DNA from 4 places in the Enterococcus sp. JNUCC 77 genome. Region 1 is predicted to be linked to each of the others. Evidence: predicted binding sites of a transcription regulator. Region 1 holds the regulator's gene; each other region holds the start of a gene.
The links. Region 1 encodes NrdR, which represses ribonucleotide reductase genes. Its sites were predicted from a motif close to ACACNATATATNGTGT; they were not measured.
Positions count from the first base shown of each region.

Region 2: the regulator NrdR is predicted to act here: its motif matches at 1,877-1,892, upstream of nrdD (anaerobic ribonucleoside-triphosphate reductase).
Region 3: the regulator NrdR is predicted to act here: its motif matches at 1,789-1,804, upstream of nrdH (glutaredoxin-like protein NrdH).
Region 4: the regulator NrdR is predicted to act here: its motif matches at 1,179-1,194, upstream of ACVWNY_RS10980 (deoxynucleoside kinase).

Region 1 is NZ_JBTHIG010000001.1:1,219,549-1,222,784, forward strand. It holds gene mutM (DNA-formamidopyrimidine glycosylase) at 1-509, shown strand, start outside; gene coaE (dephospho-CoA kinase) at 506-1,105, shown strand; gene nrdR (transcriptional regulator NrdR) at 1,196-1,672, shown strand; gene ACVWNY_RS06100 (DnaD domain protein) at 1,684-2,982, shown strand; gene dnaI (primosomal protein DnaI) at 2,982-3,236, shown strand, end outside.
Region 2 is NZ_JBTHIG010000001.1:609,691-612,926, reverse strand. It holds gene ACVWNY_RS03130 (FtsX-like permease family protein) at 1-968, opposite strand, end outside; gene ACVWNY_RS03125 (ABC transporter ATP-binding protein) at 958-1,725, opposite strand; gene nrdD (anaerobic ribonucleoside-triphosphate reductase) at 1,998-3,236, shown strand, end outside.
Region 3 is NZ_JBTHIG010000001.1:662,560-665,795, forward strand. It holds gene nrdE (class 1b ribonucleoside-diphosphate reductase subunit alpha) at 1-1,411, opposite strand, end outside; gene nrdH (glutaredoxin-like protein NrdH) at 1,505-1,723, opposite strand; gene ACVWNY_RS03405 (FeoA family protein) at 2,091-2,561, shown strand; gene feoB (ferrous iron transport protein B) at 2,561-3,236, shown strand, end outside.
Region 4 is NZ_JBTHIG010000001.1:2,264,384-2,267,619, reverse strand. It holds gene mvk (mevalonate kinase) at 1-934, opposite strand, end outside; gene ACVWNY_RS10980 (deoxynucleoside kinase) at 1,213-1,878, shown strand; gene ACVWNY_RS10975 (YoaK family protein) at 1,930-2,631, opposite strand; gene ACVWNY_RS10970 (cupin domain-containing protein) at 2,714-3,236, opposite strand, start outside.

The DNA.
Region 1 (3,236 bases):
GAAAATTTGGACGAATGGCTTTACTACCGAAAGGACAAGGTGAAAACTATAAAGGAATCCTTCAATTAGGTCCAGAACCAACAACTGAAGAATTTGCCTTCGCGCCTTTCTATCAAAAATTACAAAAATCAACCACCATGATTAAGCCATTATTGCTCAATCAAAAAATTGTTGCTGGTTTAGGCAATATTTATGTTGATGAAGTATTATGGTTAGCCAAAATCCATCCTATGCAGCCAGCAAAATCAATTTCAAAGCAGGCCGCAAAGAAACTGCATCAGGCAATTATTACTGTTATCTCAGAAGCAAAAAAAGCTGGTGGAACAACTATTCGTACCTATTTGAATGCTTTAGGCGAAGCAGGTCATTTCCAACAAAAGTTGAATGTATATGGCCAAACCGGACTGCCTTGCAAAAGGTGTCAAACACCGATTATTAAAATTAAAGTCGCTCAAAGAGGCACACATCTTTGTCCCCATTGTCAAAAATTAAAGCAGGTGAAGATATGAGTTTTGTATTAGGTGTGACTGGTAGTATTGCTACTGGAAAATCAACAGTCGTAAATGTATTTAAGAATCATCAAATTCCTGTTGTTGATGGTGACGTAGTGGCTAGAGAAGTAGTGGAGCCTGGTACCGAGGGATTAGCGGCAGTTGTCGAAAAATTTGGTGAAGATATTTTATTAGCTGAAGGTGGTTTGGATCGAAAAAAATTAGGTGATTTAGTTTTTAGTCAGCCAGATGAAAGGCTAAAATTAAATGAAACCATCAAACCATTTATTAGAAAAGAAATTTTACGTCAAATTGAAGAGCTAAAGAAGAAATCCCCTTTAGTTATTGCAGATATTCCTTTACTTTATGAAGCTCACTATGAAAAAGAATTGGACGCGGTTGCTGTAGTTTATGTTAGTCCTAGAATTCAGTTGGAACGTTTGATGAAAAGAAATAACTATACCGAAAATGAAGCCTTTAATCGAATCAACAGCCAATGGTCAATTGATGAAAAAAAACAAAAAGCAGATATCGTATTTGACAATCGTGGTACGATAGAAGAAACGAAACAGCAAGTTGAAGATTGGTTAAAAAAACAAAACTTTATCAGTTAATGCGTATTATTAGATCTTTAAACGCTTTTTTTCATAATTTTGTTATGGTAAACTTTAGTTAAATCTTCAGATAAAATAAGAGGTGAGTAAATGCGTTGTCCAAGATGTAATCATAATAGTTCACGTGTGATAGATAGCCGTCAAACAGATGACAATCGTGCCATTCGTCGTCGCCGAGAGTGTGAAAATTGTGGGTTTCGTTTCACCACTTTTGAAAGAATTGAAGCCGCACCGCTATTAGTTGTGAAGCGTAATGGTGATCGTGAGGAATTTAGTCGAGATAAAATTTTACGCGGTTTAATCCGTTCAGCCGAGAAAAGACCAGTGGCGATGGAACAAATGGAACAAATCGTCGATCACGTAGAAAATCGTGTCCGAAGCATGGGAGAAAATGAAGTTTCAACGAGTTTGATTGGTGATTTTGTGATGGAAGATTTAATGGAAGTAGACGAAATCGCTTATATTCGTTTTGCCAGTGTTTATCGTCAGTTTAAAGACATGTCAGTCTTTTTGCGAGAATTACAAGAAATTGTCGATAAAGCGAAATCTTCTAAGCCAGAAGAATAGGAGAAATTTAAGTGGAAGAAATCAAACCCACAACTTTTTATACAGTTTATGGGGTGCCACAATTAGATCAAAGTAATCAACAAGCATTACTATATCTTTATCAACCAATCATTGGTAGTCAAGCACTGGCTCTCTATTTGAATTTAAATGCTGATATTACTTTAACTGGAAAAAGTCAGGAAATAATGCACACTGATTTGTTGTCAGCAATTGATCTAGGTTTACCAAACATGATTAAAGCTCGTGAAAAATTAGAAGGCTTAGGTTTATTGGAAAGTTTTGAAAAAAAAGATACTGAATTAGGCTTACAGTTAGTGTATCAATTGCATACCCCCATGAAACCAGAAACTTTTTTTCAAGATCCAATTATGAGTTATTTATTACTTAACAAAATAGGTGAACGCCGCTATCAAAGATTGGTTGATCGCTTTAAACCCGCCAATTTTAATAAAAAGGGTTTAAAAAATATTGCGAAAACCTTTCGAGAAATCTATAATATTCAAGAATCTAACTTTGAAGCAAATGCTGAAGTATTAAAGCAAACGCAAGATATGTTTGTAGAAGAGACCTTGGATAAAGGATTTGATTGGGAAACATTTAACCACTTGATTCAAAAATTTAAAATTCACTTGAATGATCAAACAAAAAAAGCGATTGAAAGCTTGCATATTATGTATGCAGTTAACGAGATTGAAATGGCCGATTTTGTCGGTAAAGCTTCAGTCGGTGAAACGCAACATCTAGATTTAAACTATTTAAGACAATTGTTAGGTAAACAAGATAAGCCCTTAGAAGAAAAACCAGTAAAAGTAAAGCCTGAGTCTTTTACAAAAGGTGAAGCAAGATTGTTGGAGGAAAGTAAAAAATTTCCACCGGTTCAGTATTTTAAGGCAATCAAAAAACAAAAAGGGGTCAGTACGCAAAATAATGAATTAAAATTAATTGAAAAAATGCTGACCCAACAAAAATTGACTTCTGGCGTAGTTAATATTTTAATTAATTATGCGCTAGTCGTCCAAAAACAAAGCTATTTAAATGAAAATTATATTACTAAAATTGCTCAGGACTGGTCAGCTCAAGGCATTGATACCCCTGAAAAGGCCATCTCCCGTTTGAAAAATAATAATCAAAAGTTTGTTAAGAAAAAAACTTCTAATAACTTTTCACAACGGAAAAATTTCCAAACACGGACAGAGGCATTACCGGAGCATATTAAGCAACCGCCAGTTGAAAGTTCCTTAAGTGAGGAGAAGACGGCTGAATTAAATCGAAAATTAGCACAATTTTTAAATAAAGAGGGTGATAATTAATGGAAGATGTAGGAAAAGAACTGACACAAATTATTAGAAGCCGTGGGGTAGCTGGTCGTTATCAAGAAATGATGCAAGAAGTTTTACAGGATCCTGATGTAAGAGCATTTATTGAAACCCATAAACAAAAACTAACGCAAGCAGATATTGAAAAATCTTTTGCAAAACTTTACGAATTCGTGCAAGAAAAAAAGAAATTTCTAACTAATGATCCTACAATGATTGCACCAGGTTATGAACCACGCTTAAATTTA
Region 2 (3,236 bases), 610 kb from region 1:
CGAATATTATTCATTGATAAAGAAACTACCGCCGTCGTCGCGCCTAAAAATGCCAATGCTAAACCCAATAAAATCGTCATTGTTCCAGCTAAACGCCAATTTTTATAGTAATAGGCGAGGTTCTCACTGCGAGTCAATATTTTTAAATCACGATAAACACTGTCTACTTTTCGTTTTTGGTAATAGGGTAAAGTACAAGCAAAAAATAAATAGGTTCCAATAATACAAATAACAAAAATAATCAGCATGATTACTAAAATCGATTCCACTAAATAAAATTTCCCAACCGCTATTTGAACAATTTTTAAAAAGAAGATGGCGCTCCCCCAACCAACAGCCAAGAAAACAATCCCTAAAATTGCAGTGATTTTCTGAAATCTTTTTTTTCGATTTAATTGAGGAAAAGAAATTTTCTGATTTTCCCAAGAAAATTTGAAACTAGAAACTAACCACAACGTTTGAATTGCTACTAGCAGTAATAAGAAAATTAAAACTGTAGCTGTTGAGGTGATGGCTTCAAACGAAACAAAAAAATCAACTGCAATATTTAATCCCATTGCAAAAACTAAGATCATACTTAATAACTTTGAAAAAAGCATTCCTAAAGCAATCCCAATAATAAAGGAAATCCCCCCTAAGAGTAGCAATTCAAAGGCAAACCATAGATAGATTTGATAAAATTTCAAGCCAAACAAATGAAAGATTGAAATGTCTTTACGGCGATTTTCGATAAAAAAACGATTGGTCGTCAGCATGAAATAAACTAAGATAAAGACAATTGCCACAATGCCCAAAGTTAAAACTGAAACTACCTGAGCATTGTTCCCAGCTGTTTGGATAATCGGCTGCTCTTTGGTAATCGTCACAAAAGAATAATAAAGCATCACGGCAAAAATCATACTAACTAAAAACAATAAATAGTTGCTTAACTGTCGAACAAAACCACGCCACATTAATTTAATCAGCATTGGCGCGCCCTCCTCCTCCAATCGTTGCTTGCATATCAATCACTTTTTCAAAAAATTCTTTACGAGAAGATCGTCGGACAATTTCAGAGAAAAAACGACCATCTTTAATAAACAAAACCCGATTACAATAACTAGCGGTGTAAGGATCATGAGTCACCATTAGTATAGTTGTGTTTTCCTGTAAGTTGATTTCGGCTAGGTAATTTAAAAACTCAGTAGCCATCTTAGAATCTAGCGCACCAGTAGGTTCATCCGCTAACAAGATTGGTTGTCGCGCCACTAAAGCTCGAGCCGCAGCAGTCCGCTGTCTTTGCCCCATCGAAACTTCTTCAGGATAATGATCTAAAATGTCATAAATTCCTAATATTTTCGCCAGTTCCTCGACTCTATTCATCATTTCAGCCGTAGATAGTTTTGAAACTGTCAAAGGCAAAACAATATTATCTCTTAGTGTCAGACTATCAATCAAATGAAATTCTTGAAATATAAAACCTAGATTCTCCCGCCGAAAATCGGTTAATTTGTTTTCTCGCATACGAGTGATATCCTGCTGATTGATTCTCACTTGACCCATCGTTGGAGTGGCGATAGTGGCCAGTATATTCATTAAAGTAGTTTTACCGGCACCACTAGGACCCATGATGCCAACAAACTCACCTTTTTCAATTGAAAAATTCAAATCATCTAAAATAGTCATTTTATTTTTTCGATTACCAAAAGTTTTAGTAAGATGTTGCACTTCAATTAATTTTTCCATTGATTTATCCTTTAAATTTTTTCTTTATCGTATCACAGAATGGCATTGGTGGAATCTTTTTCGAATTTTAAAATAAAGATAGCAATAATTAATTAATCTTTCAAAAAAGCCTATGACTATCAGTTTTCATTGATTTTACAAGGAAATACAAACACAATATATAGTGTTTTATTTGGTACAATTAAAATATACACCACTATATCTAGTTGAATCTTTCTGAAGATTATTATAAGATATATTATGAATTATTTAGAAACGGAGTGGTTGGTATGATGGAAATTCGCAACAATGATACTTTTGTCGCAACTTTTCAATCTTCTTTGGGAGAGATGAAAGTCATCAAACGCGATGGTCGCCAAACAATATTTGATGACCAAAAAATTTATGACGCATTAATTAAAGCACAGGCAAAAATTCAAGGGAGTCTTGATCCTTTATCTCATGTAAAAATTCAATCAATTGTTGAAAAAGTAGATGCAGAAATCGCCCAACGTTTTAATCGGGATATCAAAATTTATGAAATTCAAAATATAGTGGAGCACGTCTTGTTGGAAAACAATCAGTATGACTTGGCGCAAGAATATATTAATTACCGCACCAATCGTGATTTCCAACGAAGTCAAGCCACTGATATTAACTTTACAATTAGCAAACTAATCAATAAAGATCAAACTGTCGTTAATGAAAATGCCAATAAAGACAGCGATGTTTTTAATACCCAACGAGATTTAACAGCTGGGATTGTCGGCAAATCAATCGGCTTAAAAATGTTGCCACCGCATGTTGCTAATGCCCATCAAAAAGGCGATATTCATTACCATGACTTAGACTATCATCCGTATACACCGATGACTAACTGCTGCTTGATTGACTTTAAAGGGATGTTAAATGACGGCTTTAAGATTGGGAATGCCGAAGTAGAAAGTCCAAAATCAATCCAGACAGCGACAGCACAAATTTCGCAAATTATCGCTAACGTAGCTTCTAGTCAATACGGCGGTTGTTCTGCTGATCGCACCGATGAATTACTAGCACCGTTTGCTGAATTAAATTATCAAAAACATTTAAAAGATGCGGAAGAATGGATTGAAACACCTAGTCGTCGTGAAGAATATGCCAAAGCAAAAACTAAAAAAGACATTTACGATGCGATGCAAAGTCTAGAATATGAAATCAATACTTTATTTACTTCTAATGGTCAAACACCTTTCACTTCGTTAGGTTTTGGTCTAGGAACTTCTTGGTTTGAAAAAGAAATTCAAAAAGCCATTTTGCAAATTCGAATTGAAGGCTTAGGTAGTGAAAAGCGCACAGCTATTTTCCCTAAACTAATCTTTACTTTAAGAGACGGTGTCAATTTAAAACCGACAGATCCAAATTATGAAGTTAAAGAATTAGCATTAGAATGTGCCACTAAACGGATGTATCCAGATATTTTAAATTACGATAAGATCGTTGAATTAACAGGCAGTTTTAAAGTACCAATGGGTTGTCGTTCTTTCCTACAAGGC
Region 3 (3,236 bases), 560 kb from region 1:
AGCTGTGTAAGCCCATCGCACCTAAGCCAATCGTATGATTTAAATGATTACCGTTTTGAATAGAAGGAACCACATCAATATTTGAAGCATCTGTAACAAAAGTTAACGCTCGAACCATTGATTTAACAGATTTGCCAAAGTCAGGACTTTCCATTAAATTGACAATATTTGTTGAGCCTAAGTTACAAGAAATATCTGTACCTAATGTTTCATATTCTTGACGATCATTAATGGCAGATGGTGTTTGAACTTGTAAAATTTCTGAACATAGATTACTCATGACGATTTTTCCATCAACCGCATTTGCCCGATTAGCCGTATCGATATTGATAATATAAGGATAGCCAGATTCTTGTTGTAATTTAGAAATTTCGTTTTCCAAGTCACGAGCCCGAACACGTTTTTTACGAATGTTGGGATTAGCTACCATGTTGTCATATTCTTTTGTGATATCCACATAAGAGTAAGGGACACCGTATTCTTTTTCAACACCATAAGGGCTGAATAAATACATATCTTCATTTTTACGAGCCAATTCGTAAAACTTGTCAGGAACAGTGACACCTAGTGACAGAGTTTTAACCCGAATTTTTTCATCGGCATTTTCTTTTTTAGCCGATAAGAACATCTCAATGTCTGGATGGAAGACGTCTAGATAAACCACACCGGCTCCTTGACGTTGTCCTAATTGGTTTGAGTAAGAAAAGCTATCTTCGAATAATTTCATTACTGGAACGACACCACTAGCGGCTCCGTCATAACCTTTAATCGGCGCACCAGCTTCTCGAAGGTTAGACAAATTAATACCAACGCCGCCACCAATTCTTGATAATTGTAAAGCAGAGTTGATTGAGCGACCAATACTATTCATGTCATCCGTCATTTGGATTAAGAAACAAGAGACCAATTCTCCACGGCGTTTACGTCCTGCATTTAAAAATGAAGGAGTTGCAGGTTGATAGCGTTGATGAATCATTTCATCAGCTAAATCTAGTGCTAGATTTTCATCGCCGTCTGCAAAGTATAAGGCACTAAAAGCTACACGATCTTCATATGACTCTAGGTATTCGTCGCCATCGTTACTTTTTAAAGCGTACTGAGAATAAAATTTATAGGCGGCCATAAATGATTTAAAGACAAAATTCTGTTCATCTAAAAATGCATATAATTTTTCAATAAAAGCAAGAGAATATTTTTCGATAAATTCTTGTTCTAAATAATCTTCTGAAATTAGGAAATCAAGTTTTTCTTTAATAGAAGAAAACTTGTGGGTATTCGGTTCAACATTCTCTTTAAAGAATGCATCTAAAGCTTCTTTATCTTTATTTAATGGGATTTGTCCGTTAACAGGACGGTTGATTTCATTATTAAGTTTGAAGTAGGTCACATCGCCTAGATTTTTCAGACTCATTTCGTCACTTCTTTCCTATATATAGTAATAAATAAAACTGAGACAAAAATAGTCGCTTTTCATCTCAGTTCGTCATTCATTTAGATTTATTGATTAAGCTAAAGCTTTTAGTTGGTCAGGACGAAAGCCGATAATTGTGTCTGAACCATTAAAAGTAACAGGTACACTTTGGAAACCTTGTTCTTTTAAGAAGTCTAAAGCAGTTGGTTCGCTGTCTATATTAATTTCTTCAAAGCTAATATGATTGTCGTTTAAATAACGTTTTGTCATCTTACATTGCATACAATTGTTTTTTGAATATACTTTTACCATGGATGTTCCCCCTTTTTTTCTACACTTATCAGTATAAAAGATGTTGGGAAAAAGTCAATCGAAAAACACTATATATAGTGTTTCGTTTTTTGGGATACACAAGGCTTGGTGTTTTTGGAAAAATGATGAAAGCAGATGAATTCAATGGAAAAGCCCTTTCTTTATTTGAAAAACAAAAATTGAATGTTTTTTTTACGAACAAAAAAATTTTAAATAACCTTTCTAAACAAGTTTGAAATAATAAGTCAAATTTACTGCTCAAAAGATTAAGAAAAAGTTATGTTTCATATTGACATTGTTCACAAATCCAGTTAATCTAAGTGAGAAAGATTCTCATTATTAATTGAAAAAGTTAGGCGGAAAAATGATGACTACTTTAGCAGATGTTTCTTTGAATAAAGTTGTGGAAATTGATTCAGTCACATTAGATTCAGATATGAAGCGCCGGATGCAGGATCTCGGAATGGTAATTGGTTCGAAAATTGCCGTTGTGAGTCAGTCTGGGCATAATAGTATTGTCTTGTTACACAATTCTCGTGTGGCAATTGATAAGACTATTTTAAAAAGTATTAATGTGAAAGATATAACAGAAGAAAGAAATCATTGGTCTTCTTTAGATCAATTAAAAATAGGAGAACAAGGGGTTGTCGTAAATGTCCACGGCACCGGTGCAGTGAAACGCCGCTTAATGGATATGGGCTTAACCAAAGGAACGTTGATTAAAATTATTAAACTTGCCCCATTGGGAGATCCGATTGAAATTCGGATTCGCGGGTATGAATTGACTTTGAGAAAATCTGAAGCGGAAATGATTATTATTGCGAAGGAGGAAGCGTGATGGCAAACCTACATGTAGCATTAGCCGGAAATCCCAATAGTGGGAAAACTAGCGCCTTTAATGTATTAACTGGTAATAATCAATTCGTTGGAAACTGGCCGGGTGTCACCGTTGAAAGAAAAGGTGGCGTCTATAAAAAGAATACTGATGTTACGATTGATGATTTGCCGGGTATATACTCTCTTTCACCTTATACACCAGAAGAAGTTGTTGCTAGAGATTACTTATTGTCAGGTGAACCTGATGTCATTTTAAATATTGTCGATGGGACAAATTTAGAACGGAATCTTTATTTAACGACCCAATTAATTGAAACAGGGATTCCAACAGTCGTAGCTGTCAATATGATGGACATTTTGGAAAAAAGTGACAAGCAGATTAATTTAGAAAAATTATCTTATGCTTTAGGCGTACCGGTGATTGGCATATCAGCTTTGAAAAATCGAAATGTTGATAAAGCAGTCAAAGAAGCCATCGCAGCTGCAAAAAATAAAACAGAAATCAATTATCCCCAATATGATAAACGTCTTGAAGCTGCTTTAAATGAGATCGAAACCATTTTAGGTAGCACAGTTGAAGACAAATATGCTCGTTGGTACAGCGTGAAATTATTCGAACGGGATTCACGAGCAAGCCAAGCATTAGATTTGAGTACTATTCAGCAAAAAGAAATTG
Region 4 (3,236 bases), 1.0 Mb from region 1:
CATAGGCTCCTAATCCTTCTACCCAAGTATTATTGGCACCGGCAGAAAGTAATGTTTCTTGTAAACGATGGGCACTTACCTCATCTTGCGCCAGCGCGATCATACAGCCACCGCGACCGCCGCCAGTTAATTTTGCTCCTAATGCACCATGGGTCAATGCCGTTTCAATCAAATGGTCTAAGGCTTGATTACTTGTTCCTAAAGTTGTTAAAACATGCTGTGCTTGATTCATATAATCTCCTAAACGTTCTGGAGAATTAGTTAAAATGGCTTGTCGGGCTTGTTTAGTTAGTGAACCTAGTTTATGAATATGCGTGCCGATTTTTTTAGGCATTTTTTCCATTAAAGTTGCAACATCTTTGACAGCTTTACGGGTTTGTCCTTTGATACCAGTATCGGCTACAACTAAATAAGCATCCATGTTTAACTCAAATGGTTCGATCCCGATTCTTTTTTGATAAAGAATAGGTGATACGCCGCTGATAGTGGTAGCGTCGATCCCACTAGGATTACCATGAGCAATTTTTTCAGCTTGATTAACAAAATATAAGACATTTGCTTGTGTTGCCGGGATGTCTAACAAATCGAAAAATGCCCGGGTAATTGATACTGCCACAGCGGCACTTGAGCCCATCCCACGTTCTGCTGGTACAGTGCTATCTATTTTTAAATAAAAAGGTTGTTGGATTTTAAATTGTTTGATCATTTGCCAAATAAGCACTTTGACACTGTTCATGCTGTCAGGTGCTTGACCGATTGGTCCGGTAAAAAAGCTGGACTCAATCCAAGACTCGTTTACGGGATGAAAAGAGATAGTAGTTTGAATACCAGTCCCACTAAAAGGTAAAGCAATGGCTGGTTCCCCATAAACGACTGAATGCTCACCCATTAAAATTATTTTTCCACTGGCATAGCCGTGACCATTTTTTTTCATAATCATTCTCCTAGAAAATTGGCAAAGCTGCTTACCAATTATTTATGTTGAGAAGTCCTCTCAATAAATGCAATCTATCCTATTTTACTCATAGTTTGCGAACAAGTAAATGAAAGCTTCTTATAGAAGTAGTAAACTGAAAAATTTTTTAAACATTTCCTTAAAATATTGTAACAATTTTATTGATTGTTAAAAATTGACACCACTAAATGTTGGGGGTATATTAGATAAGTTGAAAGAAGAGACACTATATTTTGTATGAAACGAGTTGGAGGTTCATGAGTGTGATAGTATTAGCTGGAACGATTGGTGCAGGGAAATCAAGCTTAACGGAAATGGTTTCAAAACATTTAGGGACAGATGCATTTTACGAATCAGTCGATGATAATGAAGTCTTGCCATTATTTTATGCCAATCCTGAACAATATGCCTTTTTGTTACAAATTTACTTTTTAAATAAACGATTTGATATGATAAAAAAAGCGATGCAAGCAGATCATAATGTTTTGGATCGTTCGATTTACGAAGATTCTTTATTATTCCATCTAAATGCCGATCTTGGTCGAGCAACAGATACGGAAGTAAAAGTGTATGATGAGCTATTGAAAAATATGATGGAAGAATTGCCTTTTGCTGCCTACAAAAAGCATCCTGATTTGATGGTTCATATCAAAGTTTCCTTTGAAACAATGTTAGACCGCATTGAAAAACGGGGACGGGAATATGAACAATTAAGTTTTGACCCGACTTTATATGATTACTACCAAGAATTAAATAAACGTTATGACCAATGGTTTGATAATTACAATGAAAGTCCAAAAATTCAAATTGATGGTGATGCCCTTAATTTTGTCGAAAGTAAAGAAGCCGAAAAAATGGTTTTAAAAATGATTGATCAAAAATTAGCCGAAATTGAAAGTGCTGAGTGGGCAAAAGAAGCATAAAAAAGTCGTTGAAATTCATTTTAGAATTTCAACGACTTTTTGTTTGAATTATTATGCAGCTGGATTTAATTTTAGTTTGTCATTACTTTTCTTTTCTAAATGCTTACCTTCAAGGTAAATGAGCGCAAAGATAATAATCGGGAACCACAAAGCTTTATTACCAAAATTAGAGGTTAATAATGTACCTAGCCAACCACCAAAACCGAACCCTAATAAAATTAGAGAATATAAAGCTGATTTTTGGAAGGCCCCAGCTTGTTTAAAGAAGCCCTTCATAAGATAGCTAAAAGCATTTTGAACAACTAATGTCACGGCAACATTACCATAAACTAAGTCTTGACCAAATTTATGGAACGCATTGCCTTGCATACCAGATATGAAGGAAATGATTATACAAATTGTCATAGTCGATAAATTGCTTGTTGTGATATTTAATGATAGTAAAAATAAGATAATAATTTCAATAATTAAAACTTTAAAAGACCAGTCTTTGGAATCTTCTCTTTGGATAACTGCTGTAATCGCTGCGCCAATTCCAAAAGCTAGAATAGTTGCTGCAACTGTAAAGAAATGCGACCAGTTTTTAGTTGCTAATGTTTGTCCTAATAAGATAATGTTCCCAGATTGAACAGTACTAAAGACTTTTCCAATAAAGTACGTATAGCCATCCATACCACCAGCTGCTACCGCAAGTAAGAATGCAATAATAGGGAAAGACATGTAAGGTTCGTTATTGTGTATATCGTTATTCATTTTGTTGATGTCCTTTCTTTGTCAAAAATATTTACGCTGACCTTAGTTACTAAAGCCAGCGTAACAAAATGAGCCACTTTTTTTAAAAGACGTCTTTGGCGTTTAAGCCGTTGCTATCTTCTGATTCGAAAGGATTGTTGCTGGTATGTTTTTTGACCTCTTGATTAATTTTATCTTGATCAAACCAAATAACTGGGCTTGGTGTTTCTTCTTGTGGCAAGCTTTCGACAAACTCTTTGGTTAAGTTCAAATGATCAGCCACGATTTGTGAAGGTGTAGTAGCTATCCATTTGTTTAGAGAAATATCTGAGTACTCAGGAATTTTAAAGACTTCTACAAAGATTAATTTTTCAGTTCCGGTATTTTGAACATAATGTCCTGCAACTGTTGGGACATAACCAACATCACCAGCACGATAGTCATAAGTTCTAGCTAATCCATTTGAATTGAAGACGGTCATCCGAGCTTCTCCTTGAATATAATATTGCCATTCAGCGCCTTTTGGATGCCAATGTAATTCCCGCATTGCACCAGGTTCTACTTCAACAATGGCTGCTGAAATTGTTTGAGCAGCTGGGAAAACTTTTGAATCGACAATCCAAACT